4 regions of the Colwellia sp. E150_009 genome follow, and region 4 is predicted to be linked to each of the others. Evidence: predicted binding sites of a transcription regulator. Region 4 holds the regulator's gene; each other region holds the start of a gene.

Region 1 (5,664 bases), on a different contig from region 4:
TATTTTTCATTTTTTTCCTAACTTAGTTAAGGTGCATGAGAAGAAGCCTAACGAGGCTCTAGAATCTCTCTTTTAGAAAAACCCCCTTTAAAATTAAGCCTAAAAACACGCTGTTACGTTAATTCTGATGCAATAATACATTAAAATTACCCTTTAGAGGAACTGTGAACATAAATGTCATAAATATTTTTTTGTGTTTTTATTAAGAAGGATCTTGGTTTTAATTATTGATTTTTATGGCGCCTTTGAGAAGATTCGAACTTCCGACCTAGCGCTTAGGAGGCGCTTGCTCTATCCAGCTGAGCTACAAAGGCATGCTATATATTGTATTGTTTTTTCACAATAAAGTTAAGTTTTTATCTTGGTTCTTTGTTTAGTTACATTTTATTGTGTTAATAACGTACAGCTAAATCATTTATTTGAATGTTGCCTAATAAGCTATTGTCTATTGTGGAGGCCGTCGCGCTTTGTGTTGTTAACTTGGTTACTTTCACTTTGAAAGGGCTAATATTATAGCTTACATAGTGTTTTCCTTGTTGGCTAATGAAGTTGTTACTGTGTAGTAGTGTGAACTCGTCGCCAACTTTTACGCCATGATGCTTACCTAAATTAATTGTTATTTCGTTACCTTGTACTTGTACTATTTTACCTTCACTCGGCTCGCACATTACATTGTCATCAATATCGTTTGCTATTTTTTCAAGCAATGAATTAATCATATTACCGTATGCACTTTGCCAAAAAGTGGTGGTATTAACATCAACATTTTTTCTTCTGTTAAAGTCCCAAACGGCGGCGTTTTGATAGCTCCTTTGCCAAACTTGTTCACCATTAAAGCCATTGTATAAGTACAGGGTAAAATCAAAGTTTCTAGGGTAGGTGCTTTGTTGCCATACTTTCCAGGTGTTAGTGCTTTGTTCTTGAAATGACACATCATTTATTTCACTAAAAAGCACATATTGGCTTTCGCTGGTATCGGCTAATGACATAACTAATTGCTTTATTTTTTCTTCATTAAAGCTGGTGTTTAGGCGTGAAAATTCAGTTGTACTTTTGAGAAGTAACTTACCGCTACTGTAACTACTGCTGTTGGTAATTTTTTTGTTTAGGTGGCGAATAATAGCTGAGTCTATTTGATAAATTTTACCAATATTGGCTTGTTGTCTTTGCATTAAATGGCTTTTGGTAAGTAAAATAGACTTTTTGTAATCTAAAGCAAAGCATTGTTTTTCTTTAGGAAATATATCGGCGCGTATGGTTACAGTGATAAGGTTATCATGATGTAGTTCGTCTATAAGCTCTATTGAATTAACATTGCCACTGGCACGAATGTTAATTTGATCTTGAGTGAGTAAGCCATTAACAACTTGCTGAATGCTAGAAACATTTGCCCCTGCAACAAGTAGTGCTTTTTTTAAGGCGTTTTCCATTGCTTTGGCTCGTGCTATTTCAACCGAGCTTTCAGCTGTTGAAGCGTGGCCTTGGGCTTCATACCATTGAGCATTACAAGTAATGGTTGCTAACAGTAAGCTAGTAGCTAAAATAGTTTTTTTGATAATAGTGTACATATACTCTCTCATGAAAACGAAAAGCCTATTTGGGGCTATTTTTGGCATAGTATAATGTTAGTACAAGTAATCAGTGGTTACTTTGTCTAATTAGTATTTAGTGTATAGAGATGCACAAATTGTGCCTATTTATTTTGATTTATTTTTAGTTATGAAACTGCTTGGCTTGAAATGTGCATTATTATTTAGCTATAAATAACCGAATAAATAAAGTTGTCAGTATTTATGTTAGTGGATATCTAACATGGGTGTTGAATTTTTAAGGGGAATACCATGAAAAAGTGGCTTATACCATTATTGCTGCTACCAGTACTTATGTCGTGTAGTAATTCAGTGAAGGAAGACAATTTTTATAAATTGAAACAAGAAGATAAAGGAAAAATAGACAGTTATAATCTACCTAAGCATGCAATAAATGATATGGTAAAAGGTTTAGCATATCAAATGTTAAAAAGTAGTGCCTTTGTTAATAAAAAAACGCCTGTGGCTGTTGCTTCTTTTGTTAATTTGAGTGACTTAGAGTCAACTAATTGGTTGGGTAACCAAATTGCTGAAAACTTTGTACATGAATTGCAACATCATGGTTTAGTGGTTATTGATTTTAAGGCTACAGGGCATATTCGTGTTACTAAAGAGGGTGATTATGTATTTAGTCGTGATTGGAAGGAATTGCCTGAGCGTCAGATTATTGACTATATAGTAGCGGGCACCATGATGGAACAAGAAGACGGTATTATTATAAATGCGCGTATGATTGGCATTCAATCGCATGTTGTTGTTGCAACAGCTCAGTCGTTTATTCCTTCATGGGTTTTAGGTGAAGAAAAAAGTAATAGCGATAATGTTAAATTAAAGGATGGAATGATAATTCGAAGTAATAACCTGCTCATTGAAGATCAACGTGCAGTTGAAATTCAAAAATAACTGAAGTTGAAAATAGGTGGAATCATGAGAAATACATTCTGTAAAATTTTAATGTCTGTTTCAAGTATTATGCTGATTAGTGCATGTAGTAGCGTGTATGATAAGCATGTTCAGTGGCAAGCAGTGGCTCCAGAAACATTCCCTATTATTCATGGTGTTGGTTATGCGTCAATAAGTTTACAAAAATCAACACATGAAACTCAGCGGATGTTAATGGCCATTAAGGCGTCAAAAATTGCCGCTTATTTAGAGCTAGCTGAACAAGTATATGGGCAACAAGTGAGTAGTAAAACAACAATGGCAGACATGCTAATCGAAAACCAACAATTGGCTTCTTCAGTGCAAGGGTTGATCAAAGGGGCTAAAGTTGTGAAAAGCTACCCAGTAGGCGATACCTACACAACAGAATTACAGTTAGACTTTAAAGATGTATATGAAATCTATCAAGCAAGTTTAAATCGTAAAGAAATCAGAGATGTACAGTATTTCTAATTTTATCAGAGTTGATATAATTTATCTTGTTGGGATGTATTTATTGACGACAACTTAATGCCTAAACTCGCGTTGTTTAGGCTTTTAAACCTATACTGCTTAACCCGCCACTTTTTTTGCCTTTACTATCATAAGTCATAGATGCTTTGTTATGACCTTCTAGTAAGCTTGTTTTCATGCGCTCAACTGCGAGTTGAGATTGCGTTATTATTTGACCATTGATTTGGTTTTTTTCTTGGCAAGATGTAAGTAAATGTTCAATGTCTAGCAGTTCTTGCTCTAGGTAACCTGCCGCTTTATCTGTGGCAAACGCACGGCTAACACTAATTTGTTTATCTAGCGCTTGAATTGCGAGTAATATTTGGTTCTTTTTCTCGCTAATTTGTAATAAATCTTTAGGTTGGTGTTGCTGTAAAATATGCTTTTCGTCAATAATTAATTGCTCAAGCTCTTGTAGTTGAAGGTATTGTTGAGAAAGTAATTCCTTTGACTGAGGCGAAGCTGACATATAAGTACCTTTAGATAATAGACACACTTAGAGCCCCGTATTCTGGGGTACAAAGCAAACTAAAGCAAATCAAATTCAAAACTAGCGATACTTGCTGCAAGTTTTTGAGGATCAATTTTATATTCCCCAGCAGCGATTGTTTTTTTCAACTCATCAATTCTTTTCTGATCAATGGTTGGTAAATCAGTTGCTTTCTTTTGTAATTCACCAAGTTGTTTGGCTTGTGGTGTTAAAGAAACAGAGTCATGAGCAGCATGTTTAACGTGCGTATTAGTATTTGCCGTTTGACTTGCCTCTTGTTTAACTTGTGCCTGCTGATTTTGGCTAACTTGAGTTTTGTTGTTCAAGTTATTGATATTTATAGTCATAATATTACCCTACGGTAAGGTGCTCTTTAAAAAAATTTACTTTCTAACCTTGTATCGGCAAACAATGCGATAACTTAAATAAAAAATTAAATATTTGCTAATTATTTTAAAATATAAAATTACCCTGACTAATTTGCAGTTGTACCTTAAAATTATAAGTTAATCGTCACCTGATTAACAGCACTGATTTTAGGCCTTATTACTCGCCCAGAGCGAGAGTTTTCTACCTCAATTTGTTCATGTAGATTTCCAGAGCTAAGCGCCACGCCTTTAGTTTTAATCATGAAATTTTCATTTTTGGCTATAATGGTTATTGTGTCACCTTTACAAACTAAACAAATATTTCTTCTGGTTATGGGATGATCTGATCCAATTCTTTTTTCTGCTTTACTTCCTAGTACCAGGTTTATATCTGTCAGTCTTTCACCGCGAATTTTATTTGTTGCAATATATTCAATAGCAATATTTTGTTTGGTTAAAGTAGCCCCTTTTTCTATTGTACTGGTTGCAACAACAACAGCGAACGTTCTTTCTATTTTAGCTGGTAGGTACATTTGCCATGAAGTTGAATCATCACAAGATATTTTAATATTAATATTTCTACGATCAGTATTTTCAGGTATATTTGCTGTCAGAGGAATTTGACAAGGTTTGATAATGATTCTTGGGTCAATATCGGCAATGTTAAAAGAAATTTTGCCCTCAGGTGGCGGTGCTATTTCGCTTTCAAGAAATTTTTTTGCGAATGACTCAATATAAGCGCTATCCCATGTGGTGGCAAAGCTTGCCAATGGGGATAATACAATAAATGTCATTATAGATAATAAAAAAACGTTAGTTATTCGCATATTTCTGCCATTTTCGCTAGGTTAATTCAAATACTCAACTATGCTTAAATTTTAGATAACATAGTTATATATTACATCAGTTCTGTGGTATAAGTTTTATTAATACGCGTTTTGTTAATTACTTATAAAGCGAAAGCTTGCTGAGTATCAATTTTTTGTCACTTATTTTTACTTATAATAAATACAATCAAGAATTATGCCTTTTCTCCAAATTAATTTAAGATAAAGTGTATGATTATTGATTACAAAAGAGGTTTTTATGGCTGGTATACTAGATGCAGTTAATCAACGAACACAGCTTGTTGGTCAAAACAGGCTCGAATTATTACTTTTTAAATTAGTAGGTAGACAACGTTTTGGTATTAATGTTTTTAAAGTACGAGAAGTTTTACAATGTCCTAAGTTAACAATGTTACCAAAGCAAGACCCTTTTATAAAAGGGGTGGCGCATATTCGTGGTCAAACTATTTCTATTATTGATATGAGTAAGGCTATTGGCGGACCTGCGATAACGCAAACAGATGATTCATTTATAATTATTGCTGAGTATAACCGTAGTGTGCAAGGTTTTCTGGTTGCGGGTGTTGAGCGTATTGTTACGTTAAGTTGGAAGGATATGATGCCACCACCAGAAGGTGCGGGAAAGTCTAGCTACTTAACCGCAGTAACTGAAATAGATGATCAGATGGTTTCTATTTTAGATGTTGAAAAAATACTGAATGAAATTAACCCTGTGTCAACTGAGTTAAGTGAAGGCGTTGCAGATGAGAGTGTAGGTGTTGGACTTGGTGAGCGTATTATTATGATAGCGGATGATTCAACCGTGGCTCGTAATCAAGTAAAAAGAGCATTAGAGCCTTTAGGTATTAAAATGGCATTGGCAAAAAATGGTCAGGATGCATTAGACCAACTTTTGGCTATTGCTAACACTTGTGAACATAGCATCACTGAAAAAG
Region 2 (5,664 bases), on a different contig from region 4:
GCAATGTCAAAGTTATTGCCATCAGACCCAAAAGATAACGTACCTGAGCCAAACGTGTCTGATGAAGCAAAACCTGCGGTTGACTTTAATTGATTACTCTCTTCTGAAGCGGTAATAGTAATAGCGTTATCTAGGCCTGTATTTTTACTATTTAAAACTAAGTGTTGACCTGAGCTATCGGTAATAATAGTGGCACTAACGGAAGAGTTTTCTGCGCTGTCGTTTATCGCATCACGAATATCACTTAACGTTGCAGTATCAGACACTAATACATCAAACGAATTATCACCAGAGGTTATAGAAAGCGTACCTTCTCCTACCGCTTCATCGCCATCAATAGCAGAAGACATTAATTTATGCTGGGTCGCTAGCGCTTCAACTTGAACCGAATATTGACCAACTTCAGCATCTTTATCTGAACTAAGGCTAACAAAATCATCCCTACCACTTGCAGTACGATTTTGATATTTATCAATATCACCAAGACTTTCAAATGAAGTAGTAACTGCTTCTAATGCTGATTTTAATGCACCAACAGCTGAAATATCTGTAGTATACGCGCCTTGTAAACTAGCTATTCGAGATTCATAAGGTACTTTTTCAGAATTAACAATGGCATCAACTATTGTAGACACTTCGAGGCCAGAGCCTATCCCTGTAAATGAAATACCTGCCATGTTAACCTCTCTTTTAATTTATAACATTAATAAAGTACTGGATTTAATAGTTAAACTTCACTAAAAACTAGACTTTCGCATCAATAAAACCACCAACCATGTCTGATAATTTAGACACTAAAGTTAGTACTTCTTCTGAGGGATATTGTTTAAGTAAATCACCCGAGTCTTTGTCTATTACTTTAATAACGTCTCGACCTGAATCTTCATCAACTGAAAACTCTATGTTTCGATTTAAATCCCCAACAAAATCCTGCAATTGTTGCGCCACTTTATCTAACTGTTCAGCTGTTAATGGTTGATCAGCTGCACCTTCTGCTGAACTTTGAATAACTTTAACTTGCTGATCTTCTGTAATGACTTCTTCAGCTTGGTTATCAGCCGCATTACTGTGTGTAATGGTATCACTAGTACGCTTATATTCAGACGCTAAGCCTGATGACCCTAGCTCATTAACATTTTGGATAACATTCATTGCATGCTCCTTGTTTTACATTACACCACGGCTTTTATAATAGATATATACACCAATAATCAGTATAAATTATCGTGGCTACTTTATCAAAACACAAAAAGGAAGGAGTTTTGGCTCCTTCCTTTTTCATACTTAGGTTGAACCTGAACCTATACTGTATTAACCAATAAGGCTTAATGCAGCTTGTGGTAATTGGTTAGACTGCGCCAAAATTGACGTACCTGCTTGTTGCAATATTTGGTTTTTAGTCATTTGTGCCGTTTCTGTAGCAAAATCAGTATCTTCAATTCGACTACGCGATGCTGACACATTCTCTTGAACGTTAGCTAAGTTACTAATAGTATGAGAAAAACGGTTTTGTACCGCACCTAAATCAGCTCGGCTTGAATCGATTTGAGCCAATGCCGCATCAATCGCTAAAATTGCACTTTGAGCGCCTGATGAATCTACACCTGAAATATCAATTGACTCAATACTTGTTAATGCACTTGAACCACCCGTAGAAGCAATAGCGGCTGACCCTGTACCTAGAATTTCACTCACTGTAGCACCTGTCACACCAATTTTATCTGCCGATGACAAGTTAAGCTCTGCAGAAACACTTAGTGAACCTGTTGTAGAGGCAACTGCTTGACCACCAATAGTAAAAGCACTTGTATCGTTAGCACCTGTTGCTTCAATACCATCAACATCAGTTGCTTTAAAAGTAATGGTGTCTGTATCTTCATCATATACGGCATCGTAACCATCAGCTTGCATTTCTTCAGCTAAACGAGCAGAGTCACCACCAAAAGTACCTAAGTCATAGGTGTCAACCGCTGCGCCACCTTTAGATATTTCAATAGTAGATGAACTAGCCGCTTTAATTCCCGAAATAGTTGTCTCTAAGCTTGCTACCGCAGTAACACCTGCAGCAACAGCATTAATACTGTCCGCGATTGTTGCAGCGCCATCTTTATTATTAACAGTAACATCCTTACCATTAATATTTAAAACATCTGCCGTTGTATCCATATTAGCTGCCAGTGCGACGGTTTGCATATCACCAATACCTGTAGATGATAAAGCACCTTCACCTTTGATTTCATTAACGCCAATAGCATCAGCCGCCATATCACCTAAAGTCACATTAATGGTTTCATTAGCATTAGCACCAATTTGGAATTGTTTAGTACCAAAGCTGCCATCAAGTAATGCTGTAGCACCAAACTTTGTAGTTTCAGAAATACGGGTTAGCTCTTGTTGCAAAGCACCTACTTCTTTTTGAAGAGCTGCACGGTCGTCTGCACCATTTGAACCGTTAGCTGATTGTAATGCTAAATCACGCATACGTTGTAAGATAGCTGACGATTCTTGCATAGCACCCTCAGCAGTTTGTGCCATTGAAATACCGTCATTAGCATTTCGTTGTGCTACGCCTAAACCATTGATTTGTGAAGACAAACGGTTAGCAATTTGCATACCCGCAGCATCATCTTTTGCACTGTTAATACGCATACCAGAAGATAAGCGTTGCATTGACGTTTGTAACCCTTCGCTTGATTTGCCTAAGTTGCGTTGCGCATTAATTGATGAGGTATTAGTTATTACTGATAAAGCCATGGTAAACTCCTGATTACGTAATGTAATTATTTAGTTAGCTGTTTTAACCAGAAGCCGTTAATTAATCGATAATATTTCCAACAAATTAATCAAAGCAGCCCTGCACTAAACACCTTAACGGCAGCTTAAAAATTAACTTTAATCTTTTTTATAAAAAAGATTAAAAAAAACACCTTTCTCGAACAACAAGCAACAGAACTCATTGTTTAATAAGTATTTATCATAAAAATAAAATTACAGGTTACTCTTAATAAATTTATTTTTATTTCTAAATACAAATAAAAGATGCCGATCATACAAGCTCAAGACAATATCACTAGGCACAAAAAAGGGCTAAACCATAACAGATTAGCCCAATAAAACATGACAATGGTTAAATTTATCTAAATTATCCGCCCAATAAGCTGATAGCGGCTTGTGGTATCTGGTTCGCTTGCGACAATATGCTGGTTCCTGCTTGCTGTAGAATTTGATTTTTTGTCATTTCAGCAGTTTCTTTTGCAAAATCAGTGTCTTGAATTCGGCTTCTAGAGGCCGATACATTTTCTTGTACGTTGGCTAAATTACTTATGGTATGCGTAAATCGATTTTGCACTGCACCTAAATCGGCACGATTCTCGTCTATTTGTGATAACGCCGCATCTATAACTTCAATAGCAGCTTGCGAGTTAGCCGCTGTAACACCTGATATATCAATATCTTCAACAGAGTTTAAAGCACTTGTGCCACCAGCAGAAGCAATATTATTGCCGTTAAAACCTTGTCCTAATATTTCATTAACAGTGTTACCTGAAATACCAACTTTTTCTGCTGAAGATAAATGTAACTCTGCTGAATGAGACAAAGCACCTGCGCCCGAAGTGAGTAACCCTCCAGCTGGCCCCATTTGTATAGTACCCGCAGCAGAAGCTGTTACTTCAAAACCATCAATATCCGTTGCAGTAACATCTATACCACCCGCACCTGAGTTTAAATCTTGATCAAAAACGGCATTATACCCTGCTGCTTGTAGATCTTCAGTTAAGCGCTCCATATCGCCACCGTAAGAAGCAAGGTCGAAAGTATCTTCAATACTGCCTTCTTTATAAATATTAAAAATTCCTGCATCAGAAGCTGATAAACCCTGTATACGTGTAGTTAGTACGGCCTCAGCAGTGACACCTGTAGACTCATCATTGATATTGGCCGCTATTTGAGAAGCACCACTACCACTTGAAAAAGTAACATCGGTACCGTTTATATTCCAGGTATCTCCCGTTGTTCCCATATTAGCAGCTAACAGCGACGCTTCAATATCGCCAACACTATTGGCTGCAGCTGCAGTACCCGCGCCCTTAATTTGATGAGCACCAATGGCATCTGCTGCCATATTACCTAAAGTAACATTAATGGTTTCGTTTGCATTAGCCCCTACTTGAAATTGCTTAGTACCAAAGCTACCATCAAGCAAACTAGTCGCGCCAAATTTTGTGGTCTCCGCAATACGGGTCAACTCTTGCTGTAAAGCCCCAATTTCTTTTTGTAGTGACTCCCTATCATCAGCAGAATTTGATCCATTCGCTGATTGCAATGCTAAGTCACGCATACGTTGCAATATATTTGACGATTCTTGCATCGCACCTTCAGCGGTTTGCGCCATTGAAATACCATCATTAGCATTTCGTTGCGCCACACCTAAACCATTTACTTGTGAGGTTAAACGGTTGGCTATTTGCATACCAGCAGCATCGTCTTTCGCGCTGTTAATACGCATACCTGACGATAAACGTTGCATAGATGTTGCTAAACCATCACCAGATTTTGTTAAATTTCGTTGAGCGTTAAGCGATGAAATGTTAGTTACTACTGATAAAGCCATAATAATCTCCTAATAGTTATCTTTAGAAGCTTATTAACATAAAGAAGCCCCTCTTGAGTATTTTATAATCAAGAAACAAGCCAAAACTAAAATAATTATAAAAAACAATAAGTTAAACCAAAGACGCTATGTAAATTCATGGTAAACAAGTCAGCATTAAAGCTAGTTTTTATGTGATTTACTTTTTTAGTCAAAGGATTGGCGCAATAGAAAAACATAAAAAAAGGAAACCTTTTCGGGTTTCCTTTTTTATTATCGCTGAACAGAATTAGTTGTTCATGATGATGACGAAATAAACTAACCTAATAAGCTCACGGCTGCTTGAGGTATTTGGTTTGCCTGTGACAATATTGTAGTACCTGCTTGCTGTAGTATTTGGTTTTTGGTCATAGTTGCTGTTTCGGCCGCAAAGTCAGTATCTTGAATTCGACTACGTGATGCTGACACATTCTCTTGAACGTTAGCTAAATTGCTAATTGTATGAGAAAAACGATTTTGAACAGCACCCAAAGACGCTCGAGACGAGTCTATTTGAGCAAGTGCCGCATCAATTGCTTTAATAGCATCTTGCGCACCCGATGAGTCTACACCTGAAATATCAAGTGATTCAATACTGGTTAATGCGCTAGCCCCACCTGTAGAAGCAATAGCAGCAGTTCCCGTGCCAAAAATTTGATTAGCCGTAGTACCACTAACCCCTATTTTGTTTGCTGATGATAAATTAAGCTCAGACGAAACACTTAATGAACCCGTTGTACTAGCTACAGCCTGACCACCAATAGTAAAGCCACTTGTATCGTTAGCACCTGTTGCTTCCATTCCATCAACATCTGTGGCCTTAAAGGTAATAGTATCAGTACTTTCATCATAAACAGCATCATAACCATCAGCTTGCATTTCTTCTGCTAAACGCTCTGAGTCACCACCAAAGGTTGATAAATTGTAAGAATCAACAACAGAACCACCTTTTGAAATATTCAGAGTTGAAATACTATCAGCGCCAATACCTGAAATTGTTGTAGATAATTTTGCCTCTGCAACAACCCCTAACG
Region 3 (5,664 bases), on a different contig from region 4:
CGTGAAATTGGGCGATTAAGAGAAGTCGCTTTTCGTTTGGTAGGGGAAGGAACAGGAAAACGTCGCGATATTGATGGCTATGATCAAGATTATTTGCATTTGGTTTTATGGGACGATAAAGATTTAGAAATTGTTGGTGCCTATCGTTTTGGTGAAACCCAAAAACTGATTAATAACTCACAATCACAAGGATTATATACTAATACTTTATTTGATTATCAGCCTAGTATGGAACCAATATTTACTCAAGGATTAGAGCTGGGGCGAAGTTTTGTTCAGCCTCGATATTGGGGTAAGCGAAGCTTAGAATATTTGTGGGTTGGTATTGGCGCTTTCGTTGCAAGAAATCCTCAATACCGCTATTTGTTTGGGCCTGTTAGTATTAGTAATGCATTACCCACAGCAGCTAAAACTTTGCTTATGCATTATTACCAATATTACTTTTTAGATGAAAAAATGCTGGCAAAAGCAAAAACACCGTTTCAGTTAGATGAGTTTGAAAAGGATCAACTTAGCGCGGCATTTGAAGGGAATGATAAAGAAAAAGACTTCACTACCATGAAGCACCTACTGGCTAATGTGGGGGTGAGTGTGCCAACATTATATAAACAGTATTCAGGGTTATGCGAAGAGGGTGGTGTGAGTTTTTCAGCATTTAATATCGACCCTGATTTTAACGACTGTGTTGATGGTTTGGTGGTGGTTGATCTTGACAAATTACTACCGAAAAAGCGCCAACGTTATATTGATATCCATAAAAAATAGTTTTTTGTTACATTATTAGCGTAACTATTGGTTGATTAGTTTTCACCTGTGTTCAAGCAATAGTATAATAATTACAATTTAACTAACGTAATTACAGGTAATTATGAAATATTCTTTATTAGGAAGTAGCGATTTATCAGTTTCTGAAGTTTGCTTGGGAAGCATGACGTGGGGTTTACAAAATAATCAAGAAGAGGCTAATCAACAAATTGATTATGCACTATCACAAGATATTAATTTTATTGATACGGCTGAAATTTATGCTATTCCTCCTACACCTGATACTTACGGAAAAACTGAAACAATTATTGGTAATTGGCTCACTAATAATCCTAGTAAACGAAAAGATATTGTGTTGGCAAGTAAAATATCTGGCTCAGGATTACCTTGGGTAAGAGAGGGCAGCCCGATATCAGGTACAAATATTGAACTTGCTGTTAATGAATCATTAAAACGTTTGCAAACTGATTATATTGATTTATTTCAATTACATTGGCCAAATCGTGGTTTTCCGCATTTCGGTAAACATTGGCCGAACGAAGTGGACTTTACACAAACAACTACAGCCCATGAAGTTGAAAATATGCTTGATATTTTGCAAGGCTTATCGCGCTGTGTCGAAGCAGGAAAAATAAGGTATTGTGGTTTATCAGACGATACACCGTGGGGTATTAATACCTATTTAAAACTGAGTGAGCAATATGATTTACCACGCATTGTGTCGATTCAAAACGAATTTAATTTGCTCCACCCACAAGATGCACCTTATCTAATTGAAAACTGTATTAGAGAGAATATTGCCTACCTGCCTTGGTCACCGCTTGCAACGGGTATATTGTCGGGTAAATATTTAAACAATGCTCTACCTAAAGGTAGCCGATGGACATTTGAACAAAGAAACGGCATCTTTAGAAATACCCCTTCAACACATAAGGCAACCGCAGCCTATGTTGACATTGCCAAGCAGTATAATATTACTCCTTCACAATTGGCATTAGCATGGTGTAAGCAAATTCATGGCGTGACCTCTACCATTATTGGCGCAACAAGCATGGTTCAGTTACAAGAAAATATAAAAGGATTTAACCTTGAACTCAGTACAGCAGTATTAAGTGATATAGATAAGGTATTACGAGAATATCCTGCACCGTATTAATATTAGGTATTGAGTATTAGAAGTTTATCAATTTTTTTTCTTATAAAGGGAACTTTTCCACTTTGGGATACTCTTACTATATGAATATGTTATTTCCCTAGTGTTTTATGTTTTATAATGCGTTTACTTGATTTCAAGTAAACGCTTTTTTTTGTTTGAATTACTTTACCGTTTACTTGCTATGCTGTTTGAAAATAAATAGGCATAAAAGTGTATTTTTCTTGGGAAATACGGTTATCGTTTAGTGATCATATCGTGTAAGATTATAACGCACACATGGATCTGCTAGATATTTCTTTTCAGAAATATCTACAGTGTTATTTCTATGAGCTCAAATTCATTGATTGTAATGTGGAGTTTTCCATACATTCCACTTTAGGTAGACGAAGTATGAAAAAAACTACAAAAGACATTGATATAGCATGCAGCACAGTGTCTCATAATTTACTATTAACTTCTGCCCTTAATCATCTTCCCGAAGCTGTTTACCTTATTGATCCTGAATCCTCCAATATTTTATATGCAAATAAAATGGCTTGTGAATCTGTGGGGATGACAGAAGCAGAAATTATTAATAACTCTGTTTTAAGTCTACAAGATTCCGTTTTTAATCAACCACATTGGAGCGAAATTGCTGAAGTCATTTCACAATCACAAAAGCCTTATGTATTTTTAGGATATCATCAACGTAAAGGCGGCCGTTCTTTCCCCGTAGAGGTTCGTACGTCTAATATATACTATGAGGGACAGCATTTTTTCTTATCTGTTGCTCGTGATATTAGCTTACGTCAAATGAGAGACAAAGAAATGGAGGCGCATAAGCATAGTCTGTGGTATGCACTTTATGAAGCTTCAGATGGAATATGGGAGTGGAACATTGAGAATGATAGCCTGTATGTCAGTCCCAAACTGATGCAAATGCGAGGTTATGGCCCCGAGGAAGATGCATCAAAGGTTGATTTTTGGATAGATGGTATTCACCCTGATGATAAAAATAGAGTGCTTGCCGTAATGCAAGAACATTTGCAAGGACGTACCGATAAGTTTGAAGCTAAATACCGTTTAAGAAATCGAGCTGGTCACTATATTTGGGTTGATGACAGAGGAAAAGTCAGCAAAAGAAATGCACAAGGTGCCCCAGCTATTGTTGCTGGCATGGTACAGAACGTGACGGATCAGGTTGCTCTACAAGAAAGGTTAGAAAACCAAGCTGCACGAGACGAACTCACAGGAGCTTTTAACCGTCGGGTTTGTCATGAGATTTTGGAACAACAAATTGCTACTTCTCGCATTAACGGCGAACCATTTGCCGTTGTTTTTATTGATATAGATTATTTTAAAGCCATCAATGATCAATATGGGCATCGAGTAGGGGATATCGCTTTAAAAGCCTTTGTTAATAAAATGGAGGAGCACCTTAGAGAAAATGACTTATTGTTTCGCTGGGGAGGAGAAGAGTTTCTCGTACTTTTACCTGATTTAGAAGAAGCGAAACAGCATACAGTGGCTCAGAAGTTATGCAAAACCATTGAAAGTAATCGCATTACACTCGCTGATAAAACTGAAATCTCGTTGACAGTTAGTATGGGGGTTTCAACTTATCCTACCCATGGTTCAACAAGAGACCAACTAATAGAAAAAGCCGATATTGCAATGTACAGAGCAAAAGCTAATGGGAGAAATCGGGTTGAACTCTATAGCGATAGTGAATAAATTACACCGCGATAACATATAAGTAATCTGTAAAGGTATCTCTTACAGATTACTATCTAATGCCTTTTGGCCCAGTTGTTTGCGTCAAACAACTATCTATTTCTTAAGCTTGAATGTTTATATTGTTGCCAATATTTCCTACGGGACTGCTTGTGCTATTAGAAGTAGAAGGTGCTGCGCTTTCAATTAATTGCAATGCCATTTGACCTTCTTCTTCCGCAAGTTCTTTTGCTTTTACCGCGACACGTAATATTGTGCCATCACCACCATTAGCAGGGGCAAAACTTGGGGAACTATTGATATTGATAGACATAATGCCTCTCCGTAATAATAAACAGGTAAAGATATAAGGTTGTTAAATAATAGTGCTTAATCTAGTTATCGGCAAGTTTAATTAAAGCTTGAATTCTTTTTTAAACCTGCGTTATTTAATTCTTAAGTTATAATTAACTTAGCCGATACCTAAGTATGGTTTAATAAACAGAGGCAAGTGTTATGAGTTCATCAATACCCCCTAATACCACCTATAGTCAAGATGCACGAGCATTATCAAAGTCGGCTGATAAAGTAGATAACATGTCTACGGGTCAACAAGCCTCTAAGCTTGAAGATGATCAAAAAATTGAGGAAGCGCAAGCGCCAATCAGTCTCTCTAATAAACAACAGCTTAATGCTGCGATTATAGAATCTTCTTTGAACTACAATACAAGTATTGCTGATCAGCCTTTATCGCTGGTATTAAAAACAGCCCTACAAGGAATTAATGAAGCACTTAATGAAATGGGCGTTGAGAATACTGTTGAAGAGGCTTATGAGTCGGGCGTAGACTTTAGCCCTGAAGCAGTGGCAGAGCGAATTGTTTCTTTTAGTACCCAATTTCTAAGTTCGTATCGAGAACAACACCCAGAAATGGACGAAGAAGAAGCTTTAAATGCTTTTGTTAATATTATTGGCGGGGGTATAGAGCAAGGTTTTGATGAAGCTAAAGAAGTACTAACCAGTTTGAACGTGCTTGAGGGAGATATTAGCGATACTATTGATAAAACTTATGCTTTAGTTCAGGAAGGCTTGCAGTCTTTTGTTGAATCATTTAATAGAACCGAGGAAGAGCCAGCACAGTAAGGGCTAGAATTTATTTATCGTCATTTATATAATATAAAACAGTGTAAATATTAACTAAAAGTGAGTTGGTTTTGTCTGAAAAAACAATTAAGTTTGAATTTGAAAAGCACAATAAAAATAGTATTCGATATAAAGAAGTACCTGAAAATGGTATGCCACCTATTTTAGGTTCTATCTATGTGCAAAAATGGTTTGCGGGAGAAAGTAAGCAGCTAGAGGTCACAATTAAAACAGAAAGCTAATATCTGTAATTTCGCTAACCAGAATGTAGACTAGTATTATTGTTCCTGTGTTGAATGAGAATTGTTGTATACTAGTTTTTAAACAAATTATATTTTTACACTATAGGAAATTTTATGAAAAAGCTTATCTTACTTTTAACTGTTGCCACCTTGAGTAGTTCAGCAATAGCAGAAGAAACTAGCTGGCTGGACAGTTTAAAAAACCTTGTTGGTTTGGGTGATACTCAAGAACAAAATGCAGTTGCAAAGTTAAGTAGTGATGGTTTGGTTGATATGTTAACGAGTGGGTTGGGTGTAAACACAGACCAAGCATCTGGAGGCATGGGTGCAATTTTGAACTATGTGAAAAACAATGTATCAAGTGATCAATTTGGCCAGCTTGCTAAATCGTTACCAGGGGTTGAAGGGCTAGTTGGACAAATGCCTGATATTAGTCAACTTAGCTCTGGTGAAGGTTTAGGTGGATTACTTGATAAGGCTTCAGAATACAATGAGTCATTAAAATCTATTAATGATGTTAAAAGACAGTTTGAAGCACTCGGCTTAAAACCAGAAATGATCACCAGCTTTATTGCAAGTGCTCAACGTTATTTAGATACGGAAGAAGGCCAACAGGCAAAACAAGTATTAACTCAAGGTTTAGCAAAACTATTAGGTTAGTTGTGT
Region 4 (5,664 bases):
GGCAAGCAAAATCACTTTATATTGCAGCTGGGGTTATGTTTGTCATGGGTGTTATACCAGGCATGCCTCATTTTGCTTTTTTACTGTTTGCAGTCGGTATTGGTGCCATGGCTTATGTAGGTAGCAGACATAAAATTACCAAGGCAATTGAGCTAGAAAAAATAGCAGAAGAAGAGCAAGTGCAAACGCAGCAAAAAGAAGAAGAAGTTAAGGAATTGAATTGGGATGATGTGCATCATGTAGATGTTATTGGTTTAGAAATTGGCTATCGTTTGATTCCTTTAGTTGATAAAGCGCAAGGTGGAGAATTACTTAGCAGAATCAAAGGTGTACGTAAGAAGTTGTCGCAAGAGTTTGGCTTTTTAGTGCCGCCAGTACACATTCGTGACAACTTAGACTTAGACCCTAATAGTTATCAAATATCTTTAATGGGTGTCACAATTGGTAAAGCAGAAATACGTCATGATCAAGCATTAGCGATTAACCCAGGACAAGTGTTTGGTAAACTTGAAGGGGTTGTCACAAAAGATCCGGCTTTTGGTTTAGATGCGGTTTGGATTAACCAAAATCAACGCGAGCAAGCACAAACATTAGGTTATACCGTGGTTGACTCAGCAACTGTATTAGCAACCCATTTAAGCCAAATATTAACGAATAATGCTTCTCAATTGTTAGGACATGAAGAAGTACAAAACTTGTTGGATATGCTAGCGAAAACGTATCCTAAACTTGTTGAAGGTTTTATTCCAGATACACTTTCGTTGGGTACTGTTGTTAAGGTACTACAAAGTTTAATGAATGAAGGTGTGGCTGTTCGTGATATGCGTTCGATTATTCAAACCTTGGTTGAGTATGGGCCTAAGAGCCAAGATGCCGAAGTACTAACGGCGGCAGTGAGAATTAGCTTACGAAAATTTATTATCCAAGATCTTGTTGGCCCAGCCCATGAAGTACCTGTCATAACCTTGGCGCCTGAGTTGGAACAGATGTTGCACCAGTCTATGCAAATGGCAGGAGATGATGGCGCAGGTATTGAACCTGGATTAGCAGAACGGTTGCAGAAATCTTTAACAGAGGGGGCTCAACAGCAGGAATTGGCAGGCGATACACCAATATTGTTAACTTCTGGAATTCTACGATCAGTGCTGGCTAAATTTGTAAAATACACTATACCAAGTTTAAGGGTTATTTCTTATCAAGAAATACCTGATGACAAGCAAATTAAAATTGTTAGTGCCATTGGACAATAAATAAAAGTAACGAGAAAAATAGTGCGAGTAATGAAATTGCCGAAATTCGGTCGGTTATTTCACAAGTCGACACTTGAAAATTGCACTAAATGAGGAGTTCACTGTGAAAATAAGACGTTTTGTAGGCAAAGATATGCGTAGCGCATTAGCCCAAATAAAAGAAGAATTAGGTGTAGATGCAGTTATTATGTCTAATAAAAAAATTCCTGAAGGCGTCGAGTTAATGGCAGCGGTTGATTATAATCAACCAACACCGCAAGAAACTTCTCATACAAGTAGTACGCACAGTCAAGATGAGCAGAATAGTCGTGAAGTATCAAATGATACGGTTAGTCTTACTCAATCATCACCACTATCAACTGAGGTAGGGGCATCAGAGACCAAATCAAATACTGCAACAAACACACAAATGCCTGTAGATAGCCTATCTGCATTATTGAATAGACAGGTTCAGCATCAACCAAAAATAAATGAGGCAGTAAACAATACTAATAACACATTACCAATCAGCACCGAACATATTAATTTAGGGGCAGAACCTCAAATACCTAGCCAAGATGAAAATATTGAAGATCAACTACGTAGCTTTACCGAGCGATTACGCCACTCTAAGCCTGACGGTACTATTCTTTCGCCAGAAGCCGTTAATACACAAAGTAATGGACAAGATGAAAATCATATTTCTTTAGAAGCTGAGCATATGGCAAGCAAAATACAAACAAAGCAGTCTACGGGGCAACAGGCAGATCAAAATGGCTATGCTACCCAAGAAAATTTTGATAAAATGCAGCAAGAAATGGCCTCTATTAGAAAGTTATTAGAGCATCAAGTATCGGGCTTGATGTGGCAAGAGATGGCCCAAAAAGAACCACAGAGAGCGGTCTTAGTTAATCGCCTTTTAGGTTTAGGTTTAAATGACCAAATTGCCGATCAAATAGCGGGTTATGTACCTAGTCAATATAATGACACTGAAGCATGGCAGCAAGCAACTAAGCTAATTGGTGAGCAACTTAATACAACTCAAAACGATATTATTCATCGTGGTGGTGTTGTTGCGTTAGTTGGTCCTACAGGTGTAGGAAAAACAACAACTATTGCTAAACTTGCCGCACGTTTTGCACAAGTACATGGTCATGAGCATGTTGCACTGATTTCAACAGATACATACCGAATAGCGGGTTTTGAACAACTTGCAACCTATGGAAAAATTATTGGTTGCCAAGTAAAGTTGGCAAAAGACAGCCAAGCATTAGATTTATTACTTGAACAGTTTTCTAACAAGAAATTAATTCTAATCGATACGGCAGGTATGGGACAAAGAGATATTCGTTTAGCTGAAAATTTAGCTAACCTAGTAGCTAATACTCGCGTTAGAATAAGAAATTATTTAGTGCTTGCAGCTAACAGCCAGCAACAGGTTATGCAAGAAAATGTAGATAGGTTTAAAAAAGTACCGTTGTCGGGTTCTATTTATACTAAACTTGATGAAAGCGTAAGTATTGGTGAAATAATTACAACTTCAATTCAAAATGGCTTGCCAATAGGTTATCTTACGGATGGGCAGAGAGTGCCAGAAGATATTAAAGTTGCAAATGTTGAAAAATTAGTTACGCTTGCCGATAAAATGGCAGCAAAGAACAATGTCACTTATGCTCAACGAACAGTTAGGCCGATGCCAAGAACGCAAGCCGTAGCTGTATAGCAGCGTTTAAATTGACGTATTTTAGTGAACTATGCATTAACTACTAGCAATAATATAAGAGAAATATAAGAAGTAATAAATGTCAGATCAAGCGAGTGGCTTAAGAAAAATGCAGGACTTAAAAAAAGTTAAAGTAGTAGCAGTTTCAGGTGGCAAGGGAGGGGTTGGTAAAACCAACGTCTCATTAAACACAGCTGTTGCTCTTGGTCAACAAGGTAAACGAGTATTAGTCTTAGATGCCGATTTGGGGTTAGCTAATGTTGATGTTATGTTAGGCTTACGAGTACAACGTAATCTTTCCCATGTGTTATCAGGTGAATGTGAACTAGATGATATTATTATCACTGGCCCTAGTAACATAAAAATTATTCCAGCGACTTCTGGATCTCAATCTATGGTTGATCTAACCCATGCAGAACATGCAGGGTTGATACGTGCTTTTAGCGAAATGAAAACTCAGTTTGATGTACTCATTGTTGATACGGCGGCTGGTATCTCTGATATGGTATTGAGCTTCACTCGCGCAGCACAAGATGTCATGTTAGTTGTATGTGATGAACCTACCTCGATTACCGATTGCTATGCACTAATGAAATTACTTAGTCGAGATCACAATGTTTTCAAATTTAAAGTGGTTGCCAATATGGTGCGCAGTCCTAAAGAAGGGCAACAATTATTTGCAAAATTGACAAAAGTTACGGATAGGTTTTTAGATGTGGCACTTGAATTAGTTGCCGTGATCCCTTTTGATGAAAATATTCGAAAATCAGTGCGCAAGCAGCAAGTGATTGTTGAAGCCTTTCCAGACTCCCCAGCAGCCATTGCATTTAAGGATTTGGCTAAAAATCTTAGTCGTTGGCCAGTACCGCATCAAGCATCAGGTCACTTGGAATTTTTTATTGAACAATTACTCGATTACTAACTTTTAATTAATATCACTCGTTTGTTGAACATTAAAGACCCAACAAGCATTTTAAAATAATTTTGGTGGGAATAGTAAAAAGTGGTAAAAACTAATGCCTATATCAACCCAATTGACAAAACAGTGTTACTTGAACAATATACTGTATTGGTTAAACGAATAGCCTATCACTTGCTAGCACGTTTGCCTGCGAGTGTCATGGTTGATGATTTAATTCAATCGGGTATGATCGGCTTATTTGAAGCAGCGAATAATTTCGACAACACCAAAGGTGCTAGTTTCGAAACGTTTGCAGGTATTCGCATTCGCGGAGCGATGCTTGATGAAATGCGCCGTGGAGATTGGACTCCTAGGTCAGTGCATAAAAATAGCCGTATGGTTACGGAAGCTATTAAGCAACTAGAAGCCAGTTTAGGGCGGGATGTAACAGATATAGAAGTTGCTGAAAAGCTTGAAATTTCATTAAATGAGTATCATCATATATTAAGTGAAGTGAGTACTGGTAAAATACTTGGTATTAATGACTTAGGCGTGAATGAAGATGCACTGATGCTTGATAGCACGTGCCAAAGTGATGACCCATATCAAAGTATTGAGCACAAAGCCTTTAAAAAAGGTTTAAGTGAGTGTATTAGTACTTTACCAGAACGTGAAGCTCTAGTACTGTCTCTATATTACGATGAAGAATTGAATTTACGTGAAATTGGACAAATACTGGATGTGAGTGAATCGCGCGTCAGCCAAATTCATAGTCAAGCAATGCACAGGTTAAAAGCTCGTATGCAATCTTGGCAAAGTTAAGTACAATAATAATTATGTTAACCTTTAGAAATATGAATGTTTAGCCGGAGGGTGTCTTGGATAAAAATATGAAAGTGCTTGTTGTTGATGATTTTTCAACTATGAGACGAATAGTGAAAAATTTGTTACGTGATTTAGGCTTTACAAACATTCAAGAAGCGGATGACGGTAGTACAGCTTTACCTATGCTTCAGAATGGCGATTTTGATTTTGTTGTCACTGATTGGAACATGCCGGGAATGCAAGGTATTGACTTGTTAAAAGCTATTCGCGCAGATGCAAATTTAGCTCACATCCCCGTATTATTAATTACAGCTGAAGCAAAGAAAGAGCAAATAGTAATGGCAGCTCAAGCAGGTGTAAATGGTTATATTGTTAAACCATTTACTGCTGCTACCTTAAAAACGAAATTAGATAAAATCTTCGAACGTTTAGGTTAGTTTTTATTTAGGTGGGCTGCTTACAGTCCACAAAAAACATTTGTTAGTGCTTTGATTAAGTGTTGAGGATATTGCATGAATATGGCAATGGTGGGACGAATTTCATTAGAACAGGCTAGGTCTCTAGTTGAATTTTTAGAAAATGATCAGCAAGAAAAAGCCGATGAGCTTATTTCTAAGATTCAAAATCCAATTAATTCTGATTTATTTGCTGAAATCGGTAAATTAACTCGTCAACTGCATGACTCTTTAACAAATTTCAACATTGATTCACGATTAAGTGATTTAGCAACAGCGGATATTCCTGATGCAAAAGAACGTTTAAATTATGTTATTACCAGCACCGAAGAAGCCGCAAACAAAACAATGGATGCAGTAGAATCTATTTTTCCAGTGCTTGATAACATTGCTGATCAAGTCCGTGCTGTTAACCCCGCATGGACTAAATTAATGAATAATGAGATTGAGCTTAAAGAGTTTAAAGCATTATGTGTGGATCTTGATTGTTTATTAGCGACAACAGGCAAAGAAACCACGCATATCCATAGT

What was found. Region 4 encodes FliA, which starts transcription of late flagellar genes. Its sites were predicted from a motif close to CTAAAGNTNNNNNNNNNNNNGCCGATA; they were not measured.
Region 1: a site for FliA is predicted at 3,913-3,939, ahead of flgM (flagellar biosynthesis anti-sigma factor FlgM). Genes of this name have one in related genera too.
Region 2: a site for FliA is predicted at 2,870-2,896, ahead of ACE1OF_RS02090 (flagellin N-terminal helical domain-containing protein). Genes of this name have one in related genera too.
Region 3: a site for FliA is predicted at 4,014-4,040, ahead of ACE1OF_RS18160 (cytoplasmic protein). Genes of this name have one in related genera too.

Annotation. Positions count from the first base shown of each region.
Region 1 covers NZ_JBHFOM010000062.1:4,929-10,592, reverse strand. The annotation lists gene ACE1OF_RS18590 (Type 1 glutamine amidotransferase-like domain-containing protein) at 1-10, opposite strand, end outside; tRNA gene ACE1OF_RS18585 (tRNA-Arg) at 238-314, opposite strand; gene ACE1OF_RS18580 (flagellar assembly protein T N-terminal domain-containing protein) at 393-1,568, opposite strand; gene ACE1OF_RS18575 (FlgO family outer membrane protein) at 1,842-2,492, shown strand; gene ACE1OF_RS18570 (LPP20 family lipoprotein) at 2,517-2,984, shown strand; gene flgN (flagellar export chaperone FlgN) at 3,061-3,492, opposite strand; gene flgM (flagellar biosynthesis anti-sigma factor FlgM) at 3,552-3,860, opposite strand; gene flgA (flagellar basal body P-ring formation chaperone FlgA) at 4,013-4,708, opposite strand; gene ACE1OF_RS18550 (chemotaxis protein) at 4,968-5,664, shown strand, end outside.
Region 2 covers NZ_JBHFOM010000003.1:9,070-14,733, reverse strand. The annotation lists gene fliD (flagellar filament capping protein FliD) at 1-677, opposite strand, end outside; gene ACE1OF_RS02095 (flagellar protein FlaG) at 745-1,152, opposite strand; gene ACE1OF_RS02090 (flagellin N-terminal helical domain-containing protein) at 1,312-2,754, opposite strand; gene ACE1OF_RS02085 (flagellin) at 3,143-4,612, opposite strand; gene ACE1OF_RS02080 (flagellin) at 4,910-5,431, opposite strand.
Region 3 covers NZ_JBHFOM010000058.1:4,372-10,035, forward strand. The annotation lists gene ACE1OF_RS18145 (GNAT family N-acyltransferase) at 1-765, shown strand, start outside; gene ACE1OF_RS18150 (aldo/keto reductase) at 869-1,921, shown strand; gene ACE1OF_RS18155 (sensor domain-containing diguanylate cyclase) at 2,312-3,634, shown strand; gene ACE1OF_RS18160 (cytoplasmic protein) at 3,738-3,947, opposite strand; gene ACE1OF_RS18165 (DUF5610 domain-containing protein) at 4,130-4,756, shown strand; gene ACE1OF_RS18170 (hypothetical protein) at 4,828-4,998, shown strand; gene ACE1OF_RS18175 (DUF2780 domain-containing protein) at 5,113-5,658, shown strand.
Region 4 covers NZ_JBHFOM010000005.1:148,957-154,620, forward strand. The annotation lists gene flhA (flagellar biosynthesis protein FlhA) at 1-1,250, shown strand, start outside; gene flhF (flagellar biosynthesis protein FlhF) at 1,354-2,952, shown strand; gene ACE1OF_RS04190 (MinD/ParA family ATP-binding protein) at 3,032-3,874, shown strand; gene ACE1OF_RS04195 (RNA polymerase sigma factor FliA) at 3,956-4,675, shown strand; gene cheY (chemotaxis response regulator CheY) at 4,732-5,115, shown strand; gene ACE1OF_RS04205 (protein phosphatase CheZ) at 5,191-5,664, shown strand, end outside.